2 linked regions of the Blastococcus saxobsidens DD2 genome follow. The protein of the gene in region 2 binds, or shares a complex with, the protein of the main gene of each other region. Links are inferred from orthologs where the notes say so. Each region holds a gene or a part of one and is shown on either strand. Other genes may lie near its edges.

What was found.
Region 1: the proteins of rpsG (region 2) and tig are in contact, whole or in part, in a crystal structure (PDB 3GTY), measured with the Thermotoga maritima proteins. The link is inferred for Blastococcus saxobsidens DD2 from one-to-one orthologs. Residues at the interface, in WP_004081843.1 of Thermotoga maritima: Lys34, Lys52, Lys55, Glu59, Arg62, Gln63, Glu66, Asn67, Lys69, Val71, Arg95, Ala109, Lys110, Lys111, Gly112, Arg113, Pro114, Glu117, Glu121, Ile124, Ala125, Tyr127, Asn128, Asn129, Thr130, Gly131, Lys135, Asp139, Arg142, Met143; in WP_004081061.1 of Thermotoga maritima: Glu122, Val124, Val129, Leu130, Tyr133, Glu188, Gly259, Ile262, Tyr263, Glu266, Ser270, Glu273, Gln274, Glu277, Arg308, Gln311, Ile312, Ser315, Tyr316, Glu325, Arg329, Arg336, Leu363, Phe366, Trp367, Arg373, Leu377, Arg381, Leu384, Glu387.

Annotation. Positions count from the first base shown.
Region 1 is NC_016943.1:1,463,840-1,479,287, forward strand. What follows is about bases 5,821-8,693. They hold tig (trigger factor), read left to right. Parts: upstream 5,821-6,469; coding sequence 6,470-7,918; downstream 7,919-8,693. Other genes in these bases: BLASA_RS06915 (amidase), read left to right, coding at 5,821-6,214; BLASA_RS06930 (ATP-dependent Clp protease proteolytic subunit), read left to right, coding at 8,167-8,693. Also shown: BLASA_RS06895 (DEAD/DEAH box helicase), read left to right, coding at 1-3,031; BLASA_RS06905 (histidine kinase dimerization/phosphoacceptor domain-containing protein), read left to right, coding at 3,558-4,205; more of BLASA_RS06915, read left to right, coding at 4,763-5,820; more of BLASA_RS06930, read left to right, coding at 8,694-8,805; BLASA_RS06935 (ATP-dependent Clp protease proteolytic subunit), read left to right, coding at 8,825-9,454; ATP-dependent Clp protease ATP-binding subunit ClpX, read left to right, coding at 9,751-11,025; BLASA_RS06945 (acyl-CoA dehydrogenase family protein), read left to right, coding at 11,546-12,712; BLASA_RS06950 (CaiB/BaiF CoA transferase family protein), read left to right, coding at 12,722-13,891; valS (valine--tRNA ligase), read right to left, coding at 13,888-15,448. UniProt on the Bacillus subtilis protein: Involved in protein export. Acts as a chaperone by maintaining the newly synthesized protein in an open conformation. Functions as a peptidyl-prolyl cis-trans isomerase.
Region 2 is NC_016943.1:4,142,974-4,158,400, forward strand. What follows is about bases 12,576-15,427. They hold rpsG (30S ribosomal protein S7), read right to left. Parts: upstream 14,311-15,427; coding sequence 13,840-14,310; downstream 12,576-13,839. Other genes in these bases: fusA (elongation factor G), read right to left, coding at 12,576-13,754; rpsL (30S ribosomal protein S12), read right to left, coding at 14,310-14,684; BLASA_RS19715 (LLM class F420-dependent oxidoreductase), read left to right, coding at 15,222-15,427. Outside these bases: rplO (50S ribosomal protein L15), read right to left, coding at 1-392; rpmD (50S ribosomal protein L30), read right to left, coding at 406-585; rpsE (30S ribosomal protein S5), read right to left, coding at 587-1,201; rplR (50S ribosomal protein L18), read right to left, coding at 1,251-1,673; rplF (50S ribosomal protein L6), read right to left, coding at 1,673-2,212; rpsH (30S ribosomal protein S8), read right to left, coding at 2,228-2,638; BLASA_RS19620 (type Z 30S ribosomal protein S14), read right to left, coding at 2,805-2,990; rplE (50S ribosomal protein L5), read right to left, coding at 3,008-3,562; rplX (50S ribosomal protein L24), read right to left, coding at 3,598-3,912; rplN (50S ribosomal protein L14), read right to left, coding at 3,951-4,319; rpsQ (30S ribosomal protein S17), read right to left, coding at 4,529-4,822; rpmC (50S ribosomal protein L29), read right to left, coding at 4,819-5,052; rplP (50S ribosomal protein L16), read right to left, coding at 5,052-5,468; rpsC (30S ribosomal protein S3), read right to left, coding at 5,472-6,401; rplV (50S ribosomal protein L22), read right to left, coding at 6,401-6,865; rpsS (30S ribosomal protein S19), read right to left, coding at 6,886-7,167; and 8 more genes.

The sequences.
Region 1 (15,448 bases), 2.7 Mb from region 2 along the record:
CGGCCGGGTGATGCGCAAGGCGCCGGGCAAGGAGCTGGGCTACATCGTGCTGCCGGTGGTGGTCCCCAGTGGCGTCGCGCCGGAGGAGGCGCTGCGGGACAACGAGCGGTACAAGGTGGTCTGGCAGGTGCTGCAGGCGCTGCGCAGCCATGACGACCGGTTCCACGCGCTGGTCAACCAGATCGAGCTGAATAAGCGCAAGCCGGACCAGATCGAGATCGTCTCCATCACCGACCCGACGGACGGCGACGGCGTCACCGTCCCGGATCCCGGCAAGCCCGGCGAGAAGACCCCTGAGCAGCTGCTCATGGAGTTCCCCGCCGACCAGTTCCGGGACGCGATGTTCGCGCGGATCGTGAACAAGGTTGGTGAGCGTCGCTACTGGGAGACGTGGGCGAAGGACATCGCCGACATCGCCGCCGCGCACGTCACCCGGATCAAGGGGCTGCTCGCCTCCCCCGGGCCAGCGGCGAACGAGTTCGGGCACTTCGTTGCCGGGCTGCGAGGCAACCTGAATGACTCGATCACCGACGACGCAGCGATCGACATGCTGGCCCAGCACCTGATCACTCGGCCGGTGTTCGACGCCCTGTTCGCCCACTCCAGTTTCCTTGAGGGCAACCCGGTGGCCCGGGTGATGGAGAACATGCTGGCGGTGCTCGACGAGCACGCTCTGGAGTCAGAGAACGAGACTCTCGAGGGCTTCTATGAGTCCGTCCGCAAGCGGGTATCCAACGTGGACAACGCGGCCGGCAAGCAGAAGGTGCTCGTCGAGCTATACGACAAGTTCTTCGCCACCGCCTTCCCCATGACCGTGGCGAAGCTCGGCATCGTCTACACGCCAGTGGAGATCGTCGACTTCATTCTCCGCTCGGCCGACGAGGTACTGCGCGCGGAGTTCGGCCAAGGGCTGACCGACGAGGACGTGCACGTCCTCGACCCGTTCACCGGCACCGGCACCTTCCTGGTGCGCCTGCTGCAGAGCGGGCTGATCGAGCCGCACGACCTGGCCCGAAAGTATGCGAACGAGCTGCACGCCAACGAGATTCTGCTACTGGCCTACTACATCGCCGCGGCCAACATCGAGACGACCTTCGAGGAGCTTGAGGGGACCCCGCAGCCGTTCCCCGGTCTGGTGCTCACCGACAGCTTCCAGTCATGGGAGGACAGCGACCAGCAGGACATCGAGGTCATCCCGGAGAACAATGAGCGCCTCGAGCGGCAGAAGCAGTTGCCGATCCAGGTCATCGTCGGCAACCCGCCGTACTCCGTCGGGCAGGACAGCGCGAACGACGACAACGCGAACGAGAAGTACCCGACGTTGGACGGCGCGATTCGGACGACGTACGCCGCTCGCTCCTCCGCGACGAACAAGAACTCGCTCTACGATTCGTATATTCGGGCGATCAAGTGGGCCACCCTCCGCCTCGGCGATCGCGGCATCGTCGCGTTCGTCACCAATGGTGGCTTCTTGGACTCCAACACCGCCGACGGCATGCGCAAGACGCTGGCTGAGGAGTTCTCGGCCATCCACGTGTTCAACCTGCGCGGCAACCGGCGGCAAGGTGGCGCCGAGGGCCGACCGATCTGGGAAGCATTCGCGAAGGGCTCCGGCGGATCGATTGCGACCATCGCCATCGTGGTGCTGGTCAAGCGACCCGAGACCTCCGAGCCCGCAACGGTCTTCTACTCGGAGGTCGGTGACTTCACCACGGCGATCGAGAAGGTGGCGGAGGTGGTTCAGGCGCGCAGTATCAGCGGCTTGACTCCCGTCGCTATCACACCCAACGCTCACGGCGACTGGCTGCAGCAGCGGGCAGACGACTTCGACGCGTTCCTGCCGTTGCCGTCTTTGGTGCAGGAACCGGGGCGGGGTGTAGAGACGACTCGCGATCCATGGGTCTACAACGCATCATCCAGTGCCATTGTACGGAACATGACTAAGAGCGTCGCTGCTTACGAAGCAGCCCGACTCGGCAATCGTCGCATCGACCAGGCGCACATCAAGTGGTCTTCCACTCTCCAAGCCCTTCTCGAGCGCGGGCGTGAAATCGAGTTACTGAGTAGCCCGCCTCGAACCATCGCGTACCGCCCCTTCACCCGCCAGTTCCTCTATGACGACATTCGGTGGATCCATCGTCCTGGAGTGCTTAAAGGGCTATTTCCGACCCTGAAGGCCAGCAACTGGGGCTTCCACATCACGGGCATCGCCTCTCACGCCGACTTCAGTGCCTTGATGGTCAATGTTCCGCCCGACAAGCACTTGTTGGACACCGGTCAATTCTTTGCTCGATGGCGGTACGAGAAGGTCGATGAATCGGGGATGTTCGACGTCCACAAGGGCGAGATCGTCGATGGCTTTCGGCGGATCGACAACATTACTGATGAGGCGCTTGCTGCGTTCTCGGCTGCCTATCCGGGCGAGTCGATCAGCAAGGACGACATCTTCGACTACGTCTACGGGTTGCTGCACTCGCCGGAGTACCGGGAAACCTATGCCGCGGACCTGAAGAAGATGCTTCCGCGTATCCCCTTCGCGAGCGACTTCCGCGCGTTCGCCGATGCGGGCAAGCGACTGGCCGAGGTGCACCTGGGCTACGAGACCCTCGAACCGTATGCGCTGGAGGGACTCGATGTGGCCGGCCCGGGTGGTGATGCGGACTTCGCTTTCTTCGCCGTCCGGAACAAGAAGATGGCCTTCGGCAAGCCGACCGCGGAGCAGAAGGCCGCGGGGCTGCGACACGACCGTTCGGTGATCCAGTACAACGACCGGATCACCCTGCGCGGCGTCCCGGAAGAGGCGTACCGGTACACGTTGGGAAGCCGGTCGGCCATCGAGTGGATCATCGATCGCTACTGGGTGAGGACCGACAAGGCGTCGGGCATCGTCAACGACCCCAACGACTGGTCCCGTGAGGTCGGCGATCCGCGTTACATCGTTGACCTGCTGGCACGGATCGTCACAGTCTCCTTGGAGACGATCACGGTGGTGGACTCACTGCCCCCGCTTGGTGTCCGCCACGACGGGTGATCGACGGGACGGCCAGGCCGCGATCACGGTGCGCCGGCCGCTACCGATGGGGCACCGACCGGCCACGAAACGACACTTAGAGGTCCGTGCCCGTCGCCGCTCGTGGGCCGGCGGCCCCGTGCCTTACAGCTGCACGGCGCCGAGGTCATCCACGGCCGGGACGTGTCTCAGCCGTGCCTTAAACACCGGCTACAGCCGGTGGTCAGCGGTCAACAGGGGTCGGCATCGTCAAGCTCGAGAGCGGTTCCAAGGCCGCGCTGAACTGCGGAGACGGGCATACGAGCTAGTCAGTACGGGGAGCGGGTGACCGGGATCGAACCGGCATGGCCAGCTTGGAAGGCTGGGGCTCTACCATTGAGCTACACCCGCGGAGCCGCGCGCACCCGTCGATCGACTCCAGGGCGAACGGTCCGGGTGGAGGATAGCGCCCGCCTTCGGCGGACCCCGGCGAGGCCGTGTCCGGCAGTGCCCGGAACTCGTACTTCCGGCTGATCTATTCCGCCGTCCCGGCTCGTACGGTGACCACGTGCACGCGCTGCTGCGCCCGGTGTGGCGTGAGCCCAGACCGACCGACGCCCCCACCCGGGTCTGGCGGGACTGGCTGCTGGTCGTCCTGGTGCCGGTCGCCGCCGCGCTCGAGGGGACGCTCCAGGCCGACCTGCCGTTCCGCTGGCTGCAGGTCGCGGTCCTCTGCGTGCTCGCCCCCGTGCTGCTGTGGCGCCGGACACGGCCGCTGCTCGTGTTCGTCGTCTGGTTCGGGGTCCTGGCCGTGCTCGGGATCGTCACCGGTGACGGCGACGGCCTGTACTCCGCCGCGTTCGGGCTGCTGCTGCTGCCGTACGCCATCGTGCGTTGGGGCTCGGGCGTCCAGGCGGTCGCCGGTCTCGGCGTCCTGCTGGTCAGCGCGGTGGCCTCGATGGTCCTCAGCCCGGCATCGCCGGGCGATGCCATCGGCGGCTCCGCGATCCTGCTCTCGTCCCTCGCCCTCGGTGCCGCTGCCCGCTACCGGTCGCGCGCCCGGGCTGGCGAGCTCGACCAGGTGGCCCCCCGCGAGCGGGAGAACCTCGCCCGCGACCTGCACGACACCGTCGCCCACTACGTGTCGGCGATCGCCGTCCGCTCGAGGCGCCGCACTCGGTCGCCGACCCCGTGCCGCTCGTGGTGCACATCGTGAGCGCCGTCGTGTTCACGGTGGTCGGCGCCTTCCAGTTCGTGCCCGGCACCCGGACGCCGCGGCCGCGCTGGCGCCGGGTCACCGGGCGGATCGCCGCCCCGGCCGGGCTCGTGGCGGCGCTGAGCGGGCTGTGGCTGACCCTCGTGATCACCGGGGCCGACAGCAAGTCGCTGACCGGGTTCCGCGCAGCGGCCGGGGCCGGGATGGCCGTCTCTCTCGCTCGGCGTCGTCGCCGTCCTGCACCGCGACATCCGGCGGCACCGCGCCTGGATGCTGCGCGGCTACGCCATCGGCATCGGCGCCGGCACGCAGGTGTTCACCGCCGGCATCTGGTTCGCGGTCGCCGGCGAGCCCGGCCGGACCGCCGAGGCGCTGGCCATGGGCGCCGGCTGGCTGATCAACCTGACCGTCGCCGAGTGGTTGATCCGGCGCCCGTCCGGCCGGGGTGCCCCCGCCTGGCCCGCGGGTGTGCGGACGGTGGCGGCCGAGCAGGTCGGGTGACCACCACGTCGTGGGAGCCGGGGGGTGGTGTCGGACACCGCAGCTACGGTGCCCGTGTGATCGAGACCACGTGGCTGGACGCCACCGCGCAGGCCGAGCTGATCCGGGACGGGGAGGCAACCCCCGCGGAGCTGGTCGAGGCGGCGATCGAACGGATCCAGCGGGTGAACCCGCAGCTGGACGCGGTCATCCGCGAGCGCTTCGACGCCGCCCGCGAAGAGGCTCGCGGCGAGCTCCCGGACGGCCCCTTCCGCGGGGTGCCGCTGCTACTCAAAGACCTGGGCTGCCACGTCGCCGGCGAGGAGACCAACTACGGCACGTCCTTCCTGCGGGACGCCGCGTTCCGCTGGCCGGGCGACAGCTACCTCGCCCAGCGGTTCCGCGCGGCGGGCTTCGTCGTCCTCGGCCGCACCAACGTGCCCGAGTTCGGCACCACGATCACCACGGAGCCGGCCGCGAACGCCCCGGCCCGCAACCCGTACGACACCAACCGCTCCACCGGGGGCTCCAGCGGCGGCTCCGCGGCCGCGGTCGCCGCCGGCCTGGTACCCGTCGCGCACGCCGGCGACGGTGGGGGGTCGATCCGCATCCCCGCCAGCGAGTGCGGCCTGGTCGGGCTGAAGCCGACGCGGGCCCGGGTCAGCCAGGGCCCGGACGTGGGGGAGAGCTGGGCCGGCGCCACGACCGACGGCGTCGTCACCCGCTCGGTGCGCGACACCGCCGCCGTCCTGGACGTCCTCGCAGGGCCGATGCCCGGTGATCCCTACGTCGCCCCGCCGCTGCCCCGCCCCCTGGCCGAGGAGGTGGGGGCGCCGGTGGGCCGGCTGCGCGTCGGCCTGCTGGACGCCGACCCGGGGGAGCAGTACCTGGACGACCCCGCGTGCCGGGCCGCGGTGGAGCGGGCCGGGCGGCTGCTGGCGGACCTGGGCTGCGACGTCGAGCCGGGGACTCCGGACGCGATGTTCGACCCGCTGTTCCCGCGCTTCTTCACCACCACGATCTCGGCCGACATCGCCCTCACCCTCTCCGCGCTCGAGCGCGCACTGGGCCGCCCCGTGGGGGACGCCGACCTCGAGCGGCGCAACGTCATGTACCGCGCCGTCGGCCGGAAGCTGTCCGCGGAGAAGTACGTCGGGGCGCGGACGTGGCTCGGCGCGTGGACCCGCCGCATGTCGGGCTGGTGGGCGCCGCCCGAGCTGGGTGGTCAGGGATTCGACCTGCTGGTGACGCCCACGATCGCCGCACGCCCGCCGGAGCTCGGCTGGTTCACCGCCGCCGGGCCGGAGGAGGAGGGCCGGCGGATCAACAGCGTCATGCCCTTCACCGCGCAGTTCAACGTCACCGGGCAGCCGGCGATCAGCCTGCCGCTGCACTGGACCGACGAGGGGCTGCCCGTCGGGGTCCAGATCGTCGCGGCCTTCGGTCGGGAGGACGTGCTCGTCCGGGTGGCCGCCGCGCTGGAGGAGGCGGCGCCGTGGGCGGACCGTCGTCCGGCGGTGTCCGCCTGACGGGTTGCCGGGCTGCGGCCCGCGCGGTGCCGCCTAGACTCGGGCAGCCACGGGGTGTGGCGCAGCTTGGTAGCGCACCTGCTTTGGGAGCAGGGGGCCGCAGGTTCAAATCCTGTCACCCCGACCGGACGAGCGCGATGCCTCCATCCCGCCACCGCGCGCGTGCCCCCGACGTCTCTAGACTCGGGGGTCGACCCGGCGTCACCGGACCCGCGGGCGCCCACAACCGCCGTCTTACCGAGGAGCACTGCCGCTGTGAAGAGCACCATCGAGGAACTGGGCCCCACGCGGGTCCGGCTGGCGATCGAGGTGCCGTGGGGGGACCTGGACCACGCCTTCGGTGAGGTCTACAAGGAGCTGGGCAAGCAGGTCCGCGTTCCGGGCTTCCGCCCCGGCAAGGTCCCCAACCGCGTGCTCGACCAGCGCATCGGCCGGCCGGTCGTCCTGGAGCAGGTCGTCCAGCACGCGGTCCCCGAGGTCTACTCGGAGGTCATCCGCGAGAACCAGGTGCGGGTGCTCGGCCAGCCCGACATCGAGGTGACCCGCCTCGACGACAACGACACCCTCGCCTTCACCGCCGAGGTCGACGTCGCCCCGCAGCTGGAGCTCCCCAGCCTGGACGACCTCGCCGTGACCGTCGACGACGTCGAGGTCACCGACGAGGAGATCGACCAGCAGGTCTCGGTCATGCGCGAGCGCTTCTCCATGCTCACGGGCGTCGAGCGCCCGGCGCAGGACGGCGACTTCGCCTCCATCGACCTCGAGGCCAAGCTCGGTGACGAGGTGCTGGAGGACGGCTCCACCACCGGCATGTCCTACGAGGTGGGCTCCGGCAACCTCATGGAGGGCCTCGACGACGCCGTCCGCGGGCTGTCCGCCGACGAGTCGAAGACCTTCGAGACCGCACTGCTCGCGGGCCCGAACGCCGGTGAGATGGCCGAGGTCACCGTCACCGTCCGCTCGGTGAAGGAGAAGGAGCTGCCGGAGCTGGACGACGAGTTCGCCTCCACCGCCAGCGAGTTCGACACCTTGGAGGAGCTCCGCGAGGACGTCCGCACCCGGGTGGCCCGCTCCAAGGTGATCCAGCAGGGCACCCAGGCGCGCGACAAGCTGGTCGAGCACCTGCTCGAGACCATCGAGGTGCCGATCCCCGAGAACCTGGTCCAGCGCGAGGTCGAGTGGCGCAACCAGGCATTCGAGCGCGAGCTGCAGCAGGCCGGCATGGACTGGGACACGTTCCTCCAGATGTCGGGCGTGGAGAGCCGCGAGGCCTACGACGCCGAGCAGCTGAAGAACGTCGAGGAGGCGGTCAAGACCCAGTTCATCCTGGACGCGATCGCCGACGCCCGTGAGGTCACCGTCGACAACGAGGACCTCTCGGCGCAGGTCATGGCCCAGGCCCAGCGCAACCGGATGAGCCCGGAGCAGTACGCCCAGCAGCTCCAGCAGGGCGGCAACATCGCCGAGTTCGTCGCCGACGTCCGCCGCACCAAGACGCTGGCCCAGCTGCTCGAGCAGACGACGATCACCGACGCGTCGGGCAACACCGTCGACCTCGAGGCGCTGCGCCCCAAGACGGTGCAGGCTCCGGCCGCCGACGAGGCGCCGGACGAGGACACCGACGAGGCCCCGGCCGGGGCCGCCGCCGACACGCCGGCCGACGGCGCCGACGACACGCCGGCCGAGGACGCCGACAAGGCCTGATCGCCCCCGTACCGCCGCCGACGCCGCTCCGCCCACCCGGGCGGGGCGGCGTCGGCGCGTTTCCCGGGCGCACGCTGCGCCGACGGCGAACACCGCCCGCTCGGGGACTGTCCCGTCGCGCCTGCGGGTTAGGGTCGACAGGACTCAGGCGATCGCCGGGGGGTACCGCCTCCCCGGTGGGCCGAACCGGGCCCGCACCACCGACGAGACCTACTGCCACGACGCGTCCTACGGAGGTCACCGCACCCGTGAGCACCACCGACCCGATCTTGGCGAGCGCACCCATGATGCGTGGCGCCAGCGGCATGATGAACCTCGGCGACTCGGTCTACGAGCGTCTGCTGCGCGAGCGGATCATCTTCCTGGGCACCCAGGTCGACGACGTCATCGCCAACCAGCTCGTCGCCCAGATGCTGCTCCTCTCCGCCGAGGACCCCAAGCAGGACATCCACCTCTACATCAACTCGCCCGGTGGCTCGGTCACCGCCGGCATGGCCATCTACGACACCATGCAGTTCATCGACTGCGACGTCGCCACGTACGGGATGGGCCTGGCCGCCTCGATGGGCCAGTTCCTGCTGACCGCCGGCACCAAGGGCAAGCGCTACGCCCTGCCGCACGCGCGGATCCTGATGCACCAGCCCTCGGCCGGTGTCGGCGGCACGGCCTCCGACATCGCCATCCAGGCCGACCTGTTCCGGCGGACCAAGCAGGAGCTGTCGGAGTTGCAGTCGCAGCTCACCGGGCAGACCGTCGAGCGGATCCTCGAGGACTCCGACCGAGACCGCTGGTTCACCGCCCAGGAGGCCCTGGAGTACGGCTTCGTCGACCACGTCGTCAGCCGCGCGGCCATGACCGACAGCGCCAACCCGGTCTCCGACAACTGAGTCCCGAGGACAGACGACGATGAGCTTCCAGATGCCCTCCAGCCGCTACATCCTGCCCTCCTTCGTGGAGCGCACGAGCTACGGCATGAAGGAGTCCAACCCCTACAACAAGCTCTTCGAGGAGCGGATCATCTTCCTCGGGGTGCAGGTCGACGACGCGTCGGCCAACGACGTGATGGCCCAGCTGATCACGCTGGAGTCCGCCGACCCCGACCGCGACATCACCATCTACATCAACTCGCCCGGTGGCTCGTTCACCTCGCTGATGGCCATCTACGACACGATGATGTTCGTCCGGCCCGACATCCAGACCGTCTGCATGGGCCAGGCAGCCTCGGCCGCCGCCGTCCTGCTCGCGGCCGGGACGCCGGGCAAGCGCCTGGCGCTGCCCTACTCCCGGGTGCTGATCCACCAGCCGTCCGGCGAGTCCGGCGGTCAGGTGTCCGACCTCGAGATCCACGCCGCCGAGATCGAGCGGGTGCGCGTGCAGATGGAGGAGATCCTGGCCCGGCACACCGGTCGCCCTCAGGAGCAGGTCCGCAAGGACATCGACCGCGACAAGATCCTGACGGCCGCCGAGGCCAAGGACTACGGCATCGTCGACCAGGTGATCCAGAGCCGGAAGCTCAACGCCCTCCCGACTCCGTGATCCGGTACGGGCCGGGGACGCGCGTGACGCGTGTTCGGCCCGTACCGTCGGAGGGGTCTGAGGGCACGGCGGGACACGAGTGGGACGGCCGGGGCGGAACCGGGTGAGTCATTGCCCGACCTCGTCCACGGCGGCAGGTACGTTCGGCGAACACCCGATCCCCGGCCAGAAGCGCCGGGAGGAGAGCCTCGCGGGACAGCCTGTCAGCGGGGTCGAGCAGGGGTAGCAAGCAGTACACATCCAACCCGCGGGTACCTGGCACCAGGACCGGCGACTGTCGAGGTGGAGGTCAGCAGGTGGCACGAATCGGTGAGAGCGGTGATCTGCTCAAGTGCTCGTTCTGCGGCAAGAGCCAGAAGCAGGTCAAGAAGCTCATCGCTGGCCCCGGGGTCTACATCTGCGACGAGTGCATCGATCTCTGCAACGAGATCATCGAGGAAGAGCTCTCGGAGTCGTCGGACCTGAAGTTCGACGAGCTGCCGAAGCCCAAGGAGATCCACGACTTCCTCGACCAGTACGTGATCGGCCAGGACAAGGCCAAGCGCACGCTCTCGGTCGCGGTCTACAACCACTACAAGCGGATCCAGGCCGGCGGTGACCGCGCCTCCCGCGAGGACGCCGTCGAGCTGGCCAAGTCCAACATCCTGCTGATCGGCCCCACCGGCTGCGGGAAGACCCACCTCGCGCAGACCCTGGCCCGGATGCTGAACGTCCCGTTCGCCATCGCCGACGCCACCGCGCTCACCGAGGCCGGCTACGTGGGTGAGGACGTCGAGAACATCCTCCTCAAGCTGATCCAGGCCGCCGACTACGACGTCAAGCGCGCCGAGACCGGCATCATCTACATCGACGAGGTCGACAAGATCGCCCGCAAGAGCGAGAACCCGTCGATCACCCGGGACGTCTCCGGCGAGGGTGTGCAGCAGGCCCTGCTGAAGATCCTCGAGGGGACGACGGCGTCGGTCCCGCCGCAGGGTGGGCGCAAGCACCCGCACCAGGAGTTCATCCAGATCGACACGACGAACGTGCTGTTCATCGTGGGTGGCGCCTTCGCCGGCCTGGAGCAGGTCATCGAGGCGCGCGCCGGCAAGCAGGGCATCGGCTTCGCCGGCGAGATCCGCGGCAAGAAGGAGCTCGAGGAGCTCAACGCCTTCGCCGAGGTCATGCCCGAGGACCTGCTGAAGTTCGGCATGATCCCCGAGTTCATCGGCCGCCTCCCGGTGATCACCAGCGTGAAGAAGCTGGACCGTCAGGCGCTGATCAACATCCTGACCCAGCCGAAGAACGCACTGGTGCGCCAGTACCGGAAGCTGTTCGAGCTCGACGGCGTGGAGCTGGAGTTCACCGACGACGCGCTCGAGGCCGTCGCCGACCAGGCGATCCTCCGCGGGACGGGCGCCCGCGGGCTCCGCGCGATCATGGAGGAGGTGCTCCAGTCGGTGATGTACGACATCCCCAGCCGCGAGGACATCGCCTCCGTGACGATCACCAAGGAGGTCGTCCTGGAGCACGTCAACCCGACGATCGTCCCGCGCAAGCCGTCCCGCGCCCCCCGCGAGAAGTCGGCCTGAGCCAGGTAGCACCCGTGCGAGCCCGTCCCCGATCCGGGGGCGGGCTCGCTGCGTCTCGCCGGTGGGAGCCCGTGGCAGCGCCCCAGGGTGTGCCGGCCCCGGTGCCGAGGCGCGCGGCGAGCGGCTGGGTGGAGGGTGTGACGGTCACGACCCCGGACGGTGGCCGGGCCGGTCCTCGACGATGTGCTCGGCGTTCGCGAGCGACGACGTCGCCGCGGGTCGGGGGGCGGAGTGCACACGGCCGGGGCCGCCCACGTCCTGGCGATGCGGACCGCCGGCCTTAGGGCCGCTACGGTGGCTCTGTGGCAGCAGTCACCGAAGATCGCAGCCGGGCGCCGAAGCGACTGCTCGGAGTGACCGCCGGTGAGTGCCCCGCGGGGGTGCGACCCCCTCACCCTGGCCCCGTGGGAGACCACGTCCCGTCGCGTCGACGCCGCTTGCGGTCGGGGCCACCGGGTCCGCGCGGTCCCTGGAGAGCCCCGCTCCGACGACGTCATCCGATCCGGCCAGGGGCATCCTGATGGACTTCGAACTCAGCGACGACCAGACGCAGGTACGTGACGGCGTCCGGAAGCTGGCCGCCACCTTCTCCGACGAGTACTGGGCCGAGCGGGACGAGAAGCACGAGTTCCCGTGGGACTTCTACAACGCGTTCGCCGAGGCGGGCTGGCTGGGCATCGCCATCCCCGAGGCGTACGGCGGTGGTGGGCTCGGCATCCTCGAGGCGGCGCTCCTGCTGGAGGAAGTGGCTGCATCCGGCGCCGGGATGAACGGCTGCAGCCCCATGCACCTGACGATCTTCGGACTCAACACCATCGTCAAGCACGGGAGCACGGAGCTGCGCGAAGAGGTCCTTCCTCGAGCCGCCGACGGGTCGCTGCACGTGTGCTTCGGGGTGACGGAACCCGACGCCGGGACGGACACGTCACGCATCTCCACCTTCGCCCGGCGAAGCGGCACCGACTACGTCATCAGCGGCCGGAAGGTGTGGATCACCAAGGCGGGCCAGTCCGAGAAGATGGTGCTGATCTGCCGTACGTCCCCGCGCGAGGAGACCGCCCGGCCCACCGAGGGCATGTCGCTGTTCCTGGTGGACCTTGATTCCGACGCCGTCCACCTGCGGGCCATCCCGAAACTGGGGCGCAACGCCGTGGCGTCCTACGAGGTGTTCATCGACGACCTGCGGGTGCCGGCGAGCGCGTTGATCGGCGAGGAGGGCCAGGGGTTCACCTACCTCCTGGACGGCCTCAACCCCGAGCGCATCCTGTTGGCCCACGAGGCACTGGGGATCGGTCGGGCGGCGTTGCGCCGGGCGACCCGCTACGCCAACGAGCGGGTCGTCTTCGGCCGGCCCATCGGCATGAACCAGGGCATCGCGTTCCCGCTCGCCGAGGCGTTGATGCGGCTGGATGCCGCCGAGCTCGCCGCACGCCACGCGGCCTGGCGCTACGACCGGGGCCTGCCCTGCGCACGCGAGGCCAACACGGCGAAGTACCTCTGCGCCGAGGCGGGTTTCCAGGCCGCCGACCAGGCGATCCAGACCCACGGGGGGATGGGGTACGCCAAGGAGTACCACGTGGAGCGCTACTTCCGGGAAGCGCGACTGCTGCGGCTGGCCCCGGTGAGCCAGGAGATGGTGCTGAACCACATCGCCCAGCACGTGCTGCGCCTGCCGAAGTCCTACTGAGAGGCCACCATGTCCCACCACGCCGGCGCGTTGTCGGGTCTGCGCGTCGTGGACCTGTCGCGGGTCCTCGCCGGCCCGCTGTGCACGCAGATGCTCGCCGACCACGGCGCGGAGGTGATCAAGGTCGAGCCGCCTGCCGGTGACGAGACCCGGGGGTGGGGGCCGCCGTTCGTCGGGCCCCGGACGAGCGCGTACTTCACCGGCGTGAACCGGAACAAGCAGAACATCGTGCTCGACCTCGGTTCCGACGGCGGCCGGGAGGCGCTGCGCCGGCTGCTGGAGGACGCGGACGTGCTGGTGGAGAACTTCAAGGCCGGGACGCTCGCCGCGTGGGGCTTCGACGACGAGCACCTCTCCACCCGGTACCCGCGCCTGGTCCATGCCCGGATCACCGGCTTCGGGGTCGAGGGGCCGCTGGGCGGCGCTCCGGGCTACGACGCGGTGCTGCAGGCGTACGGCGGGCTGATGAGCATCAACGGCGAGGAGACCGGGCCACCGCTGCGCGTGGGCGTACCCGTCGTGGACATGGTGACCGGGATCTACGCGGTCACCGGCATCCTGCTGGCGCTGCAGGAACGGCAGGTCTCGGGACGGGGCCAGCTCGTGGACTGCGCGCTCCTGGACACCGCGGTCAGCCTGCTGCACCCGCACAGCGCGACCTGGTTCGCCAACGGGCACGTGCCTGCCCGGACCGGCTCGGCGCACCCCACGATCGCCCCCTACGACACCTTCGAGTGCCGCGACGGGATCTTCTTCCTCGCCGTCGGCAACGACCGGCAGTTCCGCGCGCTGGTGGACGTGCTCGGGGTGCCGGGCCTCGCCGACGAGGAGCGTTTCGCCTCGAACGCCGACCGGGTCGGGCACCGTGACGAGCTCCGCGGCGTCCTGGCGCCGCTGCTGCGCGGCCGGGACCGGGAGGAGCTGGGGCGCACCCTGCTCGAGCGCGGGGTGCCGTCGAGTCCGGTGCACGACATCGGCGAGACGTTGACCGATCCGCAGGTGCGGCACCGCGACCTCGTCGTCGAACTCGACGGCTACACCGGGGTGGGTCTCCCGATCAAGCTCAGCCGGACGCCGGGCTCCGTGCGCACTCCGCCGCGCGAACCCGGCGCCGACACCGACGAGGTGCTCCGGCGCCTCGGCCTCGGCGGGGACGACGCCCTGACCGGTCGCGGCTAGTCCGCGCCGGGTCCGGCCAGGACGACGTCGACGGCCAGGGCGCCCTCGCCCGGGCGGACCATCAGCAGCTGGATGCGACCGGCGTCGATCAGGTCGGAGCGCACCGCCTCCACCAGCGGCACCTGGTCGGGCGTCGCGGTCACGGTCGCCGACTCCACGTCGGCGCGCATCGATTGCTTGGCGTCGGACTTGGCCTTGCGCACCGCGGCCAGCGCCGCGGCGGCCACGGTCACCACCGCAGGGTCGCCGTTCCCGGGCAGCTCGGCGGCCGACGGCCACGCGGCGCGGTGCACCGAGCCGGTCTGCCACCAGGACCAGACCTCCTCGGTGACGAAGGGCAGGACCGGGGCGAACAGCCGCAGCTGCACCGACAGGGCGAGCGCCAGGGCGGCCTGCGCGGAGGCGGCGGCGTCGTCGCTCCGGTAGGCGCGGGACTTCACCAGCTCCACGTAGTCGTCGCAGAACGACCAGAAGAACGTCTCGGCGACCTCGAGCGCACGGGTGTAGTTGTAGGCCTCCATCGCCGCGGTGGCCTCGTCCACGACGGCGGCCAGGGCGGTGAGCATCCCCCGGTCGATGGGCTCGGTGATCCGCTCGGTCGCCGACGCCAGGTCCACCGAGCCCGCGCCCAGCCCCAGCACGAACTTGCCGATGTTGAGGATCTTCATCGCCAGCCGCCGGCCGACCTTCATCTGCGCTTCGTCGAACGGCGAGTCGGCCCCGGGCCGAGCCCCGGCGGCGCGCCAGCGCACGGCGTCGGTGCCGTAGCGCTCGAGGACGTCGATCGGCGTCGTCGCGTTGCCCTTGGACTTCGACATCTTCTTGCGGTCGGGGTCGACCACGAAGCCGGAGATGGTGGCGTGCGACCAGGGCGCGCTGCCGTGCTCGAAGTGCGCCCGGACCACGGTGGAGAACAGCCAGGTGCGGATGATGTCGTGCGCCTGGGGCCGCTGGTCCATCGGGAAGACCTTGGCGAACAGCTCGGGGTCGGTGTCCCAGCCCGAGGCCACCTGCGGCGACAGCGACGACGTCGCCCAGGTGTCCATCACGTCGGGGTCGGCCATGAACCCGCCCGGCTTGCCGCGCTGGTCCTCGGTGAAGCCCTCGGGGACGTCCGACGACGGGTCGACCGGCAGCGCCGACTCCGGCGCCAGGATCGGCTCGTCGTGGATCGGCTCACCGGAAGCGTCCAGCCGGTACCAGACCGGGAACGGGACGCCGAAGAACCGCTGCCGGCTGATCAGCCAGTCGCCGTTGAGACCCTCGACCCAGTTGTCGTAGCGGTGCCGCATGTGCTCGGGCACCCACTGGATCTCCCGGCCGCGGGCGATCAGCGCGTCCCGCAGGTCGGCGTCCCGGCCACCGTTGCGGATGTACCACTGCCGCGTGGTGACGATCTCCAGCGGGCGCTCGCCCTTCTCGAAGAACTTCACCGGGTGGGTGATCTGCTTCGGCTCGCCCTCGAGGTCGCCGGAGTCGCGCAGCAGCTCCACGATCCGCTGCTGGGCGCTGAACATCGTCTTGCCGGCCAGCTCGTCGTAGGGGTGCACGGGCACG
Region 2 (15,427 bases):
GCGGAGAAGGCGTGCGCGTGGACGTCGACCTTGACGCCGCCCAGCTCACCGGTGCCCAGCACCTTGACCGGCTGGCCGCGCCGCACGGCGCCGGCCTCGGCCAGGGTGTCCGGGTTGACCGGGCCGCCCTGCGGGAACAGGGACGCGATCCGGTCGAGGTTGACGACCTGGAAGACGACCTTGTTGTTGTTCTTGAAGCCCGAGAGCTTGGGCAGCCGCATGTTCAGCGGGGTCTGCCCACCCTCGAACCGCGCGGAGACGGTGCCCCGTGCGCCGGTGCCCTTGGTGCCGCGCCCGGCCGTCTTGCCCTTCGAGCCCTCACCACGACCCACACGGGTCTTGCGGGTGTGGGCACCGGGGGCGGGACGCAGGTGGTGAACCTTCAGAGTCATAGCGAGTCTTTCCTCAGACCTCTTCGACGGTGACCAGGTGGGGCACCGTCGCGACCATCCCGCGGATCTCGGGACGGTCCTCCTGAACGACCGAGTCGTTGATCTTCTTCAGGCCCAGCGAGCGCAGCGTCTCGCGCTGGTTGGGCTTGGTGCCGATCGCGGACTTGACCTGGGTGACCTTCAGCTGCGCCATCTCAGACCCCCTGACCCGCGCGGGCACGCAGCATGGCGGCCGGAGCGACGTCCTCGAGAGGCAGGCCGCGGCGGGCCGCGATCTCCTCGGGGCGGACGAGGTCCTTCAGCGCCTGCATCGTGGCGTGCACGATGTTGATCGGGTTCGACGAACCGAGGCTCTTGGAGAGCACGTCGTGGATCCCGGCGCACTCCAGCACGGCACGGACCGGGCCACCGGCGATGACACCGGTACCGGGGCTGGCCGGCTTGAGCAGCACGACACCGGCGGCCGCCTCACCCTGCACCGGGTGCGGGATGGTGCTGGCGATGCGCGGCACCTTGTAGAAGTGCTTCTTGGCCTCCTCGACGCCCTTGGCGATCGCCGCGGGCACCTCCTTGGCCTTGCCGTAACCGACGCCCACGGTGCCGTCGCCGTCGCCCACGATCACCAGGGCGGTGAAGCTGAAGCGCCGACCACCCTTGACGACCTTGGAGACGCGGTTGATGGCCACCACGCGCTCGATGTAGTTGCTCTTCTCGGCGGGAGCGCCTCCGGGGCCCCGCCCGCCGTCACGGCGGTCACGGCGGTCGTTACCGCCGCCGGCGCCGCCGCCGCGTCGCTGTGGTCCTGGCATCAGACGTCCCTCTCGATCTGCTCGCTGCTGCTGGTGGGGTGGGAGATCATCAGAAGTCCAGCCCACCCTCGCGGGCACCGTCGGCCAGGGCGGCGATGCGCCCGGCGTACCGGTTGCCACCGCGGTCGAAGACGACCGACGTGATGCCGGCGGCCTTCGCGCGCTCGGCCACCAGGGCACCCACCTGACGGGCCAGGGCGGACTTGTCGCCCTCGGCACCGCGCAGGCCGGCGTCCATGGTGGACGCGCTCACCACGGTGCGGCCGACGGTGTCGTCGACCACCTGCACGTGGATGTGGCGCGCGCTGCGCTTGACCACCAGGCGCGGACGCTCCGGCGTGCCGGATACCCGCTTGCGCAGCCGGTTGTGACGGCGGAGCCGCGAGACGCGACGTGCCGTGCTGATGTCGGTGCCGACGGGCTTGTGTCCGCCGGCGGTCTTCCCGTTCGTGGAAGTTGCTGCCTGAGCCATCACTTACCCGTCTTCCCGACCTTGCGCTTGACGACCTCGCCCTGGTACCGCACGCCCTTGCCCTTGTACGGGTCGGGCTTGCGGATCTTGCGGATCTTGGCCGCCACCTCGCCGACCAGCTGCTTGTCTATGCCGCTCACCCGCAGGCGGGTGGGCGACTCGACCGCGAAGGCGATCCCCTCGGGGGCCTTGACCGGGACGGGGTGGCTGAAGCCCAGGGCGAACTCGAGGTCCGAGCCGCGCGCCTGGACGCGGTAACCGACACCGACGATCTCGAGGGTCTTGGTGTACCCCTCGGTGACGCCGGTCATCATGTTGGCGATCAGAGTCCGCGAGAGCCCGTGCAGGGCGCGGTTCTGACGCTCGTCGTTGGGGCGCTGCACCCGCAGCGTGCCGTCCTCGTCGCGCTCGACGGTGATCGGTGCGGCGACCGTGTGGCGAAGCTCGCCCTTGGGTCCCTTCACGCTGACCGTCTGGCCGTCGATCGTGACGTCCACACCACTGGGCACGGCGATCGGGAGTCGTCCGATCCGTGACATCTTCGCTCGCTCCTCTTACCAGACGTAGGCGAGGACTTCCCCGCCCACGCCCTTCTTGTTCGCCTGCTTGTCGGTCAGCAGCCCGGTCGAGGTCGAGATGATCGCCACGCCGAGACCGCCGAGCACCTTGGGCAGTGCGGTGGACTTCGCGTACACCCGCAGGCCGGGCTTGGAGACCCGCCGGACCCCGGCGATGCTCCGCTCGCGGTTGGGGCCGTACTTCAGGTCGATGACCAGCTGCTTGAACGGGTTGCCGTCCTTGTCGGTCTCGTCGACGCGCCAGCCGGCGATGTAGCCCTCCTGCTGGAGGATCTCGGCGATGTGCGTCTTGAGCTTCGACGACGGCATGACCGCGGAGTCGTGGTACGCCTGGTTGGCGTTCCGCAGACGCGTGAGCATGTCTGCGATCGGGTCGGTCATGGTCATGGCGTAGTGGTGCCTCTCTCACCGCGGTTCCTCATGCGCCGGGTCGTCCCGGACTTGGCGCGTGGGCCTCTCGGCGATCGGTGGTGCTCGGTCGGTGACTTGCTGGATCGGTCCGGCTGCAGGGACCCGCGGCGCGCGAAGCGTGTCGTGGGGGCAGCCGGATCCTTCACCAGCTGGACTTGCGCACGCCGGGGAGCTCCCCGGCGTGGGCCATCTCCCGCAGGCAGATGCGGCACAGGCCGAACTTGCGGAAGACCGCGTGCGGGCGACCGCACCGCTGGCAGCGGGTGTAGCCGCGGACCGCGAACTTGGGCTTGCGGGCCGCCTTGTTGATCAGAGCCTTCTTGGCCATGGTTGTCTCCTACCGGCTCAGCGGATGGTGGTCACGACGGGCTGGCCGGCGAAGGGGAAGCCGAGCTGGCGGAGCAGCTCGCGGCCCTCGTCGTCGTTCGTGGCGGTGGTGACCAGAGTGATGTCCATGCCGCGCTGCCGGTCGATCTTGTCGACGTCGATCTCGCGGAACATCGACTGCTCGTTCAGGCCGAACGTGTAGTTGCCGTGGCCGTCGAACTGCTTGCAGTTCAGCCCGCGGAAGTCGCGGATACGGGGCAGGGCCAGCGACAGCAGCCGGTCCAGGAACTCCCACATCCGGTCGCCGCGGAGGGTGACCTTCGCGCCGATCGGCATGCCCTCGCGCAGCTTGAACTGAGCGATGGACTTGCGGGCCCGGACGACGGCCGGCTTCTGACCGGTGATGGCGGTGAGGTCGCGGACCGCGCCGTCCATCAGCTTCGCGTCGCGGGTCGCCTCGCCGACGCCCATGTTGACGACGATCTTGGTCAGTCGCGGGATCTGCATGACGTTCTCGTAGCCGAACTCGCTCTGCAGCGCCGGCACGATCGTCTGGCGGTAGTTGGCGAGCATGCGTGGCAGCTCACGGGTGGGTGCGCTCATGAGGGTCAGAGGTCCTTACCGGTGCGCCGCGAAACCCGGATGTTGCGGCCTTCCTCGTCCTTGCGGTAGCCGACCCGGGTCGGCTTGTCCTCGGAGTCGATCACCATCACGTTGCTCACGTGGATGGGCGCCTCCTGCGTGACGATCCCGCCCTGCTGGGCGCCGCGCTGCGTCGAGCTGATACGGGTGTGCTTCTTCACCCGTCCGACACCTTCCACCAGCACCTTCTGGAGCTTGGGGTAGGCGGCGATGACCCGGCCCTTCGCGCCCTTGTCCTTGCCGGACAGCACGAGGACGGTGTCGCCCTTCTTGACCTTCATCGACGGGGTCTTCCCGCTCTGCGCACTGGCAGCCATGATCACAACACCTCCGGGGCGAGCGAGATGATCCGCATGAAGCGCTTGTCGCGCAGCTCCCGGCCGACCGGCCCGAAGATGCGCGTGCCGCGCGGGTCGCCGCTGTCACGGATGATCACCGCGGCGTTCTCGTCGAAGCGGATGTAGGAGCCGTCAGGACGACGGCGCTCCTTCACCGTGCGGACGATGACGGCCTTGACCACGTCGCCCTTCTTGACTCCGGCACCCGGCAGCGCGTCCTTGACGGTGCCGACGATGACGTCGCCGATGCCCGCGTAGCGTCGCCCGGAACCGCCGAGCACGCGGATGCAGAGGATCTCCTTCGCACCGGTGTTGTCGGCGACTCGCAGCCGCGACTCCTGCTGGATCACGTCCTACTCCCAAAACTCGTGGTGACAGCCGGGCCGGAACGGTGAACCGGCTGTCCGGAACCCGCGTGCGGACGCACCGGCGGCAGAAGCCACCGGTGCGTCCGACTGCGGAGACCGGGATGTGGCGCGCGACCGGGGTGCGCGCCAGTCGTTCAGAGTACTCCTACCCGTTGCAGCCCCGGAGGGCCGGGGCGGGCACGAGGCCTTCGCTACTTCGCCTTCTCCAGGACCTCGACCAGCCGCCACCGCTTGGTGGCGGACGTCGGCCGGGTCTCCATGATCTGCACGCGGTCACCGACGCCGGCGACCCCCTGCTCGTCGTGGGCCTTCAACTTGCTCGTCCGGCGGATGACCTTGCCGTAGAGGCCGTGCTTCACGCGGTCCTCGACCTCGACGACGATGGTCTTCTCCATCTTGTCGCTGACGACCAGGCCCTCGCGGAGCTTCCGGTAGCCCCGGCCGGCCAGGCCGGGACCGGTGGCCGACGTCTGGGTCTCGCTCATGCCACACCCTCACTCGGGGCGACCGAGAGACCCAGCTCGCGCTCGCGCATGATCGTGTAGATCCGGGCGATGTCGCGGCGGACGGTCTGCAGTCGCCGGTTGTTGTCCAGCTGGCCGGTGGCCACCTGGAACCGCAGGTTGAACAGTTCTTCCTTCGACTCGCGCAGCCGCGAGGCGAGCTCGTCAGCCGAGAGCTCGCGCAGCTCGGGAGCGGTCAGACCAGCGGCCATCACACTTCTCCTTCACGCGTGATGAAGCGACACTTCATCGGCAGCTTGTGGATCGCACGGCGCATGGCCTCACGGGCCACGGGCTCGGCGACACCGGACAGCTCGAACAGCACGCGGCCGGGCTTGACGTTGGCCACCCACCACTCGGGCGAGCCCTTGCCGGAACCCATGCGGGTCTCGGCCGGCTTCTTGGTCAGCGGACGGTCCGGGTAGATCGAGATCCACACCTTTCCGCCACGCCGGATGTGCCGGGTCATCGCGATACGCGCGGACTCGATCTGCCGGTTGGTGACGTAGGCGGGCTCGAGCGCCTGGATGGCGTACTCACCGAAGTTGATCTCGGTGCCGCCCTTGGCCCGGCCCGACCGGCTCGGGTGGTGCTGCTTGCGGTGCTTGACGCGCCGTGGGATGAGCATGGCTCAGCTCTCCGTGTTCTGGGCGGGCGGGTTCGGAGCCACGGCCTCGGCGGCGGCGGTGCCCTGCGGACCCGCGGCCTCGGCGACGGTCTGCTCGGGCGCGACCTCGCCGGAGGTCTGCGCCACGGTGCTCTCGGCGGCCGCGGTGTCGGCGACCGGCCCGGAGGACTCGACGGCGGCGCGGCCGGCCTCGGTCCCCCCGGCGGTGGTGCCGGAGGAGCCCGAACGGCGCTGCGGACGCTGGGCCCGCTCACGACGCTGCTGGCGGTCGGCGAGCGCCTCGAGGGCCGCACGCTCGGCGCGGGAGCCGCTGACGTCACCCTTGTAGATCCACACCTTGACGCCGATGCGGCCGAAGGTGGTGCGGGCCTCGTAGATGCCGTAGTCGATGTTCGCGCGGAGCGTGTGCAGCGGCACCCGGCCCTCGCGGTAGAACTCCGACCGGCTCATCTCCGTGCCGCCCAGGCGACCCGAGCACTGCACCCGGATGCCCTTGACCTGCGGGCTGCGCTGCGCCGACTGCATCGCCTTGCGCATGGCACGACGGAAGCTGACGCGGCTGGACAGCTGCTCTGCGACGCCCTGGGCGACGAGCTGCGCATCGGACTCGGGGTTCTTGACCTCGAGGATGTTCAGCTGCACCTGCTTGCCGGTGAGCTTCTCCAGCTCCCCGCGGATGCGGTCGGCCTCGGCACCGCGCCGGCCGATGACGATGCCCGGCCGGGCGGTGTGGATGTCGACGCGGACCCGGTCGCGGGTGCGCTCGATCTCCACCTTGGAGATGCCGGCCCGCTCCATGCCCTTGGACATGAGCTTGCGGATCGCGACGTCTTCCTTGACGTAGTCCTTGTACAGCTTGTCCGCGTACCACCGGGACTTGTAGTCGGTGGTGATCCCGAGCCGGAACCCGTGCGGGTTGACCTTCTGACCCACTAGCGGGTCCCTCCCCTCGTGTTGTTCGTCTGCTGGGTGGCCGGGCCGGACTGGCCGGTGTCCCGACGCGCCTTGCGCGACTTCTGCGCGAGCTCGGCGCTGGTGGCGACCTCGCTCACCTCGACGGTGATGTGGCTGGTCCGCTTGTTGATGCGGAACGCCCGGCCCTGGGCCCGCGGACGGATCCGCTTGAGCGTGGGGCCCTCGTCGACGTAGGCCGCGCTCACCACCAGGGCAGCCGGGTCCAGCTGCAGGTTGTGCTCGGCGTTGGCCACCGCGCTGGCGACGACCTTGGCGACCGGCTCACTGGCCGACTGCGGAGCGAACCGCAGCAGCGCCAGGGCCTCGTCGGTCGGCAGGTAGCGGATGAGATCCACCACCCGGCGGGCCTTCATGGGGGTCACGCGGACGAACCGGGCCGTAGCCCGGGCGACCGGCGCCTCCTGTCCCAACTGGGAAGTCATCTGAATCTCTCTCTACCTGGTCAGCCCCGCCGCGAGCGGCGGTCGTCCTTGATGTGCCCGCGGAAGGTGCGCGTGGGCGCGAACTCCCCGAGCTTGTGCCCGACCATCGCCTCAGTGACGAACACCGGGACGTGCTTGCGGCCGTCGTGCACCGCGAGGGTATGACCCAGCATGTCCGGGATGATCGTCGAGCGGCGTGACCAGGTACGGATCACGTTCTTGGTGCCCTTGTCGTTCTGAGCGTCCACCTTCTTGAGCAGGTGGTCGTCGACGAACGGGCCCTTCTTCAGGCTGCGTGGCATAACGGACTCTCCATAACCGCCGGGGAACCCGGGCTCAGCGCTTCTTGTTGGTGCGCCGGCGGCGCACGATCAGGGCGTCACTGGCCTTCCGCTTGCGCGTCCGGCCCTCCGGCTTGCCCTTCGGGTTCACCGGGTGGCGACCACCGGAGGTCTTGCCCTCACCACCACCGTGCGGGTGGTCGACCGGGTTCATGGCGACACCACGGACGGTCGGGCGCTTGCCCTTCCACCGCATCCGGCCGGCCTTGCCCCAGTTGATGTTCGACTGCTCGGCGTTGCCCACCTCGCCGACGGTCGCGCGGCAGCGCACGTCGACGTTGCGGATCTCGCCCGACGGCATGCGCAGCTGCGCGAACCGGCCTTCACGGGCGACCAGCTGGACGCTGGTACCCGCAGAACGGGCGATCTTGGCGCCGCCACCGGGACGGAGCTCGATGGCATGAACCACGGTGCCGACGGGGATGTTCCGCAGCGGCAGGTTGTTGCCCGGCTTGATGTCGGCCGCGGGCCCGCACTCCACCGTGTCGCCCTGCTTCAGTTTCGCCGGCGCGAGGATGTAGCGCTTCTCGCCGTCGGCGTAGTGCAGCAGTGCGATCCGGGAGGTGCGGTTCGGGTCGTACTCGATGTGCGCGACCTTGGCCGGCACGCCGTCCTTGTCCGCCCGGCGGAAGTCGATCAGCCGGTAGGCGCGCTTGTGACCACCACCCTGGTGGCGGGCGGTGACCTTGCCGTGGACGTTGCGCCCGCCACGACCGTGCAGCGGCCGGACCAGCGACTTCTCGGGATGGTCGCGGGTGACCTCGGCGAAGTCGGCGACGCTGGAGCCGCGGCGGCCCGGCGTCGTCGGCTTGTACTTGCGGATAGCCATGGGTCGTGAGTCCCTGTCTGTTCTCTCTGGTCCGGTCGGTGGTCGGGTCGCTTACGCGCCCGGGCCGCCGAAGATCTCGATGCGGTCGCCGGGGGCGAGGGAGACGATGGCGCGCTTGGTGTCCTTGCGCTTGCCCATCTGCGTGCCCCGGCTGCGCTTGCGCTTGCCCTGGCGGTTGATCGTGTTCACGCCGAGGACCTTCACCTTGAAGATCTGCTCGACCGCGATCTTGATCTGCGTCTTGTTGGCCTCGGGCAGCACGATGAAGGTGTACTGGTTGCTGTCGAGCAGCCCGTAGCTCTTCTCGGAGATGACCGGGGCGAGCAGGACGTCCCGGGGATCGCGGACGCTCATGCCTTCTCCTCGGTGGTCTCTTCGACGGTGCCCTCACCGACGGCGGGGGCGATGGACGGAACGCCACCGGGGATCTCGTGGGTGGCGAGGTCCGGCAGGTCGGTGCTCGAGCGCTTGCCCTTGACCGGCCCGGCGACGAACTCGGCCAGCGCGGCCTCGGTGAAGATGACCTCGTCGGACACCAGCACGTCGTAGGTGTTCAGCTGGCCGGCCTCGATGAGGTGGACCTCAGGCACGTTGCGCAGGCTGACCCAGTTGAGGACGTCGTCCCGGTCGAGGACGATCAGGACCCGCTTGGCCTGGGTCACCGCGTTCAGCGTGGCGAGAGCGGCCTTCGTCTTCGGGGCGTCGCCGTCCACGAAGGCTGAGACCACGTGCACCCGGCCCTCACGAGCCCGGTCGGAGAGCGCACCGCGCAGCGCGGCGGCCTTCATCTTCTTCGGCGTCCGCTGGGTGTAGTCCCGCGGCTGCGGGCCGTGCACGATTCCACCGCCGGAGAACTGCGGAGCGCGGATCGAGCCCTGACGGGCCCGCCCGGTGCCCTTCTGCCGGTACGGCTTCACGCCACCACCGCGGACCTGGGCCCGCGTCTTGGTCGCGTGCGTGCCCTGGCGGGCCGCGGCCAGCTGGGCCACGACGACCTGGTGCATGAGCGAGACGTTGGCGTTGGCGTCGAAGAGCTCACCGGGGAGCGTGACGCTGCCGGAAGTCTCCCCCGCCGGGGTGCGCACGTCGACCTGGCGGTCGGTGCGCGTCTCGGTGGACTGGGTCACTTGTCGTCACTCCCCACGGGGCCACCCTTGACGGCCGAACGGACCAGCACGAGGCCGCCCTTCGGGCCGGGGATGGCGCCCTTGATCAGCAGCAGGCCCCGCTCGGCGTCCACCCTGTGGACGTTGAGCGAGAGGGTCGTGGTCTTGACCGCGCCCATGCGACCGGCCATGCGCAGGCCCTTGAAGACCCGGCCGGGGGTCGACGCGCCACCGATGGAACCGGGGGCACGGTGCTTGCGGTGGGTGCCGTGGCTGGCGCCCAGACCCTTGAAGCCGTGGCGCTTCATGACACCGGCGGTGCCCTTGCCCTTGCTGGTTCCGATGACGTCGACCTTGGCCACGCCGTCGAAGACCTCGGTGGTCAGCTCCTGGCCGACCGTGTAGTTGCCGGCGTCCTCCGTGCGCAGTTCCACCAGGTGCCGCCGCGGCGTCACGCCCGCCTTGGTGAAGTGCCCGCCCTCGGGACGGTTCACCTTGCGCGGGTCGATCTCACCAAAACCGAGCTGGACGGCGGAGTAGCCGTCGACCTCGGGGGTGCGCACCTGGGTCACCACACACGGGCCCGCCTTGACGACGGTCACCGGCACGAGACGGTTGTTCTCGTCGAAAACCTGGGTCATCCCCAGCTTCTCGCCGAGGAGACCGCGAAATGTGCTCGCCATGTCTGCTGACTGCCCTTACTGAATGTTGACGTCGACCGAGGCCGGCAGGTCGATGCGCATGAGCGCGTCCACCGTCTTCGGCGTCGGGTCGAGGATGTCGATGAGCCGCTTGTGCGTGCGCATCTCGAAGTGCTCGAACGAGTCCTTGTACTTGTGCGGCGAGCGGATCACCGCGTACACGTTCTTCTCCGTCGGCAGCGGCACGGGGCCGACCACTCGGGCTCCGGTCTTGGTGACCGTCTCCACGATGCGTCGCGCCGAGGCATCGATCGCCTCGTGGTCGTAGGCCTTCAGCCGGATGCGGATCTTCTGTCCCGCCATCGCTGTCTTCTGCTCCTGCCGATCGGTTGTGAAAGTTCGAGTGGGTCTGTTGACCCGTCTGCGGGTGCTGGTGAGGGAACCCGCACCCTGGCCGGGCGGCGACCGGCCAGCGGCCGCCGCCCGTCCGAGGTGTTACTTGTTGATCTTGACGACCCGGCCGGCGCCGACGGTACGGCCACCCTCGCGGATGGCGAAACGCAGGCCCTCCTCCATGGCGATGGGCTGGATGAGCTCCACCGTCATCTCGGTGTTGTCGCCCGGCATGACCATCTCGGTGCCGGCCGGCAGGGTCACGACGCCGGTGACGTCCGTCGTCCGGAAGTAGAACTGGGGACGGTAGTTGTTGAAGAACGGCGTGTGACGGCCACCCTCGTCCTTCGAGAGGATGTAGACCGAACCCTCGAAGTTGGTGTGCGGGGTGATCGAGCCGGGCTTCACGACGACCTGGCCGCGCTCCACGTCCTCGCGCTTGATGCCGCGCAGGAGCAGACCCACGTTGTCGCCGGCCTGACCCTGGTCGAGCAGCTTGCGGAACATCTCGACGCCGGTGACGGTCGTCTTCGTCGAACCCTCACGGATACCGACGATCTCGATCTCCTCGGAGACCTTGACGATGCCGCGCTCGACGCGACCGGTGACGACGGTGCCACGACCGGTGATCGTGAAGACGTCCTCGACGGGCATGAGGAACGGCTTGTCGATCTCGCGCTCCGGCTCCGGGATCGCGGTGTCGACGGCGTTCATCAGCTCCATGAGCTTGTCGCCCCACTCGGCGTCGCCCTCGAGGGCCTTCAGCGCCGACACGCGGACCACGGGGACGTCGTCACCCGGGAACTCGTACTCGGAGAGCAGCTCGCGGACCTCGAGCTCGACGAGCTCCAGGATCTCCTCGTCGTCGACCATGTCGGCCTTGTTGAGCGCCACGACGATGTAGGGGACGCCGACCTGGCGGGCCAGGAGGACGTGCTCCTTGGTCTGCGGCATCGGGCCGTCGGTAGCGGCCACGACCAGGATGGCGCCGTCCATCTGCGCCGCACCGGTGATCATGTTCTTGATGTAGTCGGCGTGCCCGGGGCAGTCGACGTGCGCGTAGTGCCGGTTCTCGGTCTGGTACTCGACGTGCGCGATCGAGATCGTGATGCCGCGAGCCTTCTCCTCGGGCGCCTTGTCGATCTGGTCGAACGCCGAGGCCTCGTTGAGGTTCGGGTACTTGTCGTGCAGGACCTTGGTGATCGCCGCGGTCAGCGTCGTCTTGCCGTGGTCGATGTGCCCGATGGTGCCGATGTTGACGTGCGGCTTGGTCCGCTCGAACTTGGCCTTGGCCACTGGGTTCCTCTCCTCGTGGTTACGCAGGTGGTGCGTGCTCTGGGGTGGGGCTCTGCTCGGAGAACGCGGACGCTGGGCCCGCATTCCGGTTACTCGCCAGTTACTCGCCGGTCACCTTGGCGGCGACCATGGCTCGGTTCCGGGAACGCTGCGCTCCTCGGGCCGCCGACGGCCCTGCGATGCTCACTCCCCCGTCACCTTCGCGATGATCTCCTTGGCGACGTTGGCCGGGACCTCGGCGTACGAGTCGAACACCATCGAGTAGCTCGCCCGTCCCTGGGTGCGGCTGCGCAGGTCGCCCACGTAGCCGAACATCTCCGACAGCGGCACCAGGGCCTTGACGACGCGGGCGCCGGAGCGCTCCTCCATCGCCTGGATGGTCCCGCGGCGGGAGTTGAGGTCGCCGATGACGTCGCCCATGTTGTCCTCGGGCGTCGTCACCTCGACCGCCATCAGCGGCTCGAGCAGGGCCGGGCTGGCCTTGCGCGCCGCCTCCTTGAAGGCGATCGAACCGGCGATCTTGAAGGCCATCTCCGAGGAGTCGACCTCGTGGTACTGCCCGTCGAGCAGGCTCGCCCGGACGCCCACCATCGGGTAGCCGGCCAGCACGCCGTACTGCATGGCGTCCTGCATGCCCTGGTCGACCGAAGGGATGTACTCCTTCGGGATGCGGCCGCCGGTGACCTTGTTCTGGAACTCGTAGGTCGCCGAGTCGGCAGTCATCTCGAGCGGCTCGATCGCGATCTGGACCTTCGCGAACTGCCCGGAGCCACCCGTCTGCTTCTTGTGCGTGTAGTCGTACCGCTCGACGGCCTTGCGGATCGTCTCGCGGTAGGCCACCTGCGGCTTGCCGACGTTGGCCTCGACGTTGAACTCGCGGCGCATGCGGTCCACCAGGATCTCCAGGTGGAGCTCGCCCATGCCGGAGATGACCGTCTGACCGGTCTCCTCGTCCAGCTTCACCTGGAAGGTCGGGTCCTCCTCGGCGAGCTTCTGGATCGCGGTGCCCAGCTTCTCCTGGTCGCTCTTGGTCTTCGGCTCGATGGCGACCGAGATGACCGGAGCGGGGAAGGTCATCGACTCGAGGATCACCGGCTTCTGCGGATCGCAGAGGGTGTCGCCCGTCGTCGTCTGCTTGAGGCCGTTGACCGCCACGATCTGACCGGCGCCCACGCCCGCGCGCTCTTCGCGCTTGTTCGCGTGCATCTGGTAGATCTTGCCGATCCGCTCCTTGCGGTCCTTGGTGCTGTTGAGCACCGCGGACCCGGCGTCGAGCCGGCCGGAGTAGACGCGGACGTAGGTCAGCTTGCCCAGGTGCTGGTCGGTCTGGATCTTGAAGGCCAGGGCCGAGAACGGCTCGTCCTCGTCGGCGTGCCGCAGGACCTCGGTCTCGCCGTCCAGGGCGGTGCCGACGATCGCCTCGATGTCCAGCGGGCTGGGCAGGTAGTCGACGACCGCGTCGAGGAGGGGCTGCACACCCTTGTTCTTGAACGCGGTGCCGGTGAGGACCGGGTTGACCTGGCCGCCGATGGTGGCCTTGCGGATGGCCGCCTTCAGCCGGTCGACCTCGATCTCCTCGCCACCGAGGTAGTCCTCCATCAGCGAGTCGTCGAAGTCCGCGATGTTCTCGAGCAGCTTCTCGCGGTACTCGGCGGCCTGGTCGGCCAGCTCGGCCGGGATCTCCTCGACCGCGTAGTCCTCGCCCATCTTGGTCTCGCCACGCCACGTGAGGGCCTTCATGGTGACCAGGTCGATGACGCCGATGAAGTCGGCCTCGGCACCGATGGGCAGCTGGAGCACCAGCGGGTTGGCCGCCAGCCGCTCCACCATCATGTCGACGCAGCGGAAGAAGTCGGCACCGGTGCGGTCGAGCTTGTTCACGAAGCACATGCGCGGGACGCCGTACTTCTCGGCCTGACGCCACACCTGCTCGGTCTGCGGCTCGACGCCGGCGACACCGTCGTACACCGCCACCGCACCGTCGAGCACCCGCAGCGACCGCTCCACCTCGACGGTGAAGTCGACGTGCCCGGGGGTGTCGATGATGTTGATGTCGTGACCGTTCCACGAGCACTTCGTCGCGGCCGACGTGATGGTGATGCCGCGCTCCTGCTCCTGCTCCATCCAGTCCATCGTGGCCGCGCCGTCGTGGACCTCACCGATCTTGTACGTGATACCGGTGTAGAAGAGGATGCGCTCGGTCGTGGTGGTCTTGCCGGCGTCGATGTGCGCCATGATCCCGATGTTCCGGGTCTTCCGCAGCTGGGCCTCGTTGCTGGCCATTACTTCTCCTCTTGGTTCTGGTCCGCGAGCGGGTTCCGGGGGTGGCCCGGACGTCCCGCCGGCCGCGGGTGCTGGTGGACGGACGTCACCAGCGGTAGTGCGCGAAGGCCTTGTTCGACTCGGCCATCTTGTGCGTGTCCTCGCGCCGCTTGACGGCGGCACCCAGACCGTTGCTCGCGTCGAGCAGCTCGTTCATCAGGCGCTCGGTCATCGTCTTCTCACGACGAGCCCGGCTGTACTGGATCAGCCAGCGCAGGCCGAGCGTGGTGCTCCGCGAAGGGCGCACCTCGACGGGGACCTGGTAGGTCGCGCCACCGACGCGGCGGCTGCGGACCTCGAGGGCCGGCTTGACGTTGTCCAGCGCGCGCTTGAGCGTGACGACCGGGTCGGTGTCGCTCTTCGCGCGGGCGCCCTCGAGGGCGCCGTAGACGATCGCCTCGGCGATCGAGCGCTTGCCATCGACCAGCACCTTGTTCACCAGCTGGGTGACCAGCTGCGACTGGTACACCGGGTCGGCGACCAGCGGACGCTTCGGCGCGGGGCCCTTGCGAGGCATTAGCTCTTCTCCTTCTTGGCGCCGTACTTGCTGCGTGCCTGCTTGCGGTTGCGGACACCCTGGGTGTCCAGCGAGCCGCGGATGATCTTGTACCGCACACCCGGGAGGTCCTTCACCCGGCCACCACGCACGAGCACCATCGAGTGCTCCTGCAGGTTGTGACCGACACCGGGGATGTAGGCGGTGACCTCGATGCCACTGGTGAGGCGGACGCGGGCGACCTTCCGCAGCGCCGAGTTCGGCTTCTTCGGAGTCGTCGTGTACACGCGGGTGCACACGCCGCGACGCTGAGGGGAACCCTTCAGCGCCGGGGTCGTGGTCTTGACGACCTTGTCCTCGCGGCCCTTGCGGACCAGCTGGTTGATCGTGGGCATGAGGGGCCTGGATCTCCTACCTGCGCTGGGGTGGTGCTGTCTGTTGGTCCTAGAGACTGTGCTGCTCTGCTGTGGTGCTCGGGTGCCGGCTCCTGGCGGAACCTTCCCGAACGCGGCCGTGTTCCGCCGTCCGGCCCCCGCGGTCGGGCGTGTCGCCCTTCCCGGGACCGGCCCGGTGTCGGACCGAACTCGGTTGCCCCTCGCGACTCGGCGCCGCCACCCTCCGGTCGGGCCGGATGGGCGGTCCCCGGCGGCCAGGAGGACGAGCCCTCCGGCTACCCAGGCGCACCGCGAACGGGAGCAGGCCCAGGGCACCCTGGGCACGGCTGACCACGATACCCGCGCCTTCGGAACGGGTCAAAGCCGGGTCCCTCACACCCGCGTCGACACGTCGACCGCGGTGAGGCGGGCGGGCGCCCGGAGCCCCGGACGCTACCGCCCGCTGCGGCTGCACGACAGCTCCGCGGCTCCCCCGCGCGCCGCCCGATACCGTGCGGACGGCGCCAACGGTGGTGCCGCGAGAACAGAGGAGAGCACGTGCGCATCGGCATCCAGGCCAGCTACAGCGGGGGCTTCCAGGAGACCGCGGCGGAGATCCGCGACCTGGAGGCCGCCGGTCTCGACCTCGCCATGGTGGCGGAGGTGTACACCTTCGACGCGGTGAGCCAGCTCGGGTACCTGGCGGCGGTGACGGAGCGCGTGGAGCTGCTCAGCGGCATCCTGCCCATCTACAGCCGAACGCC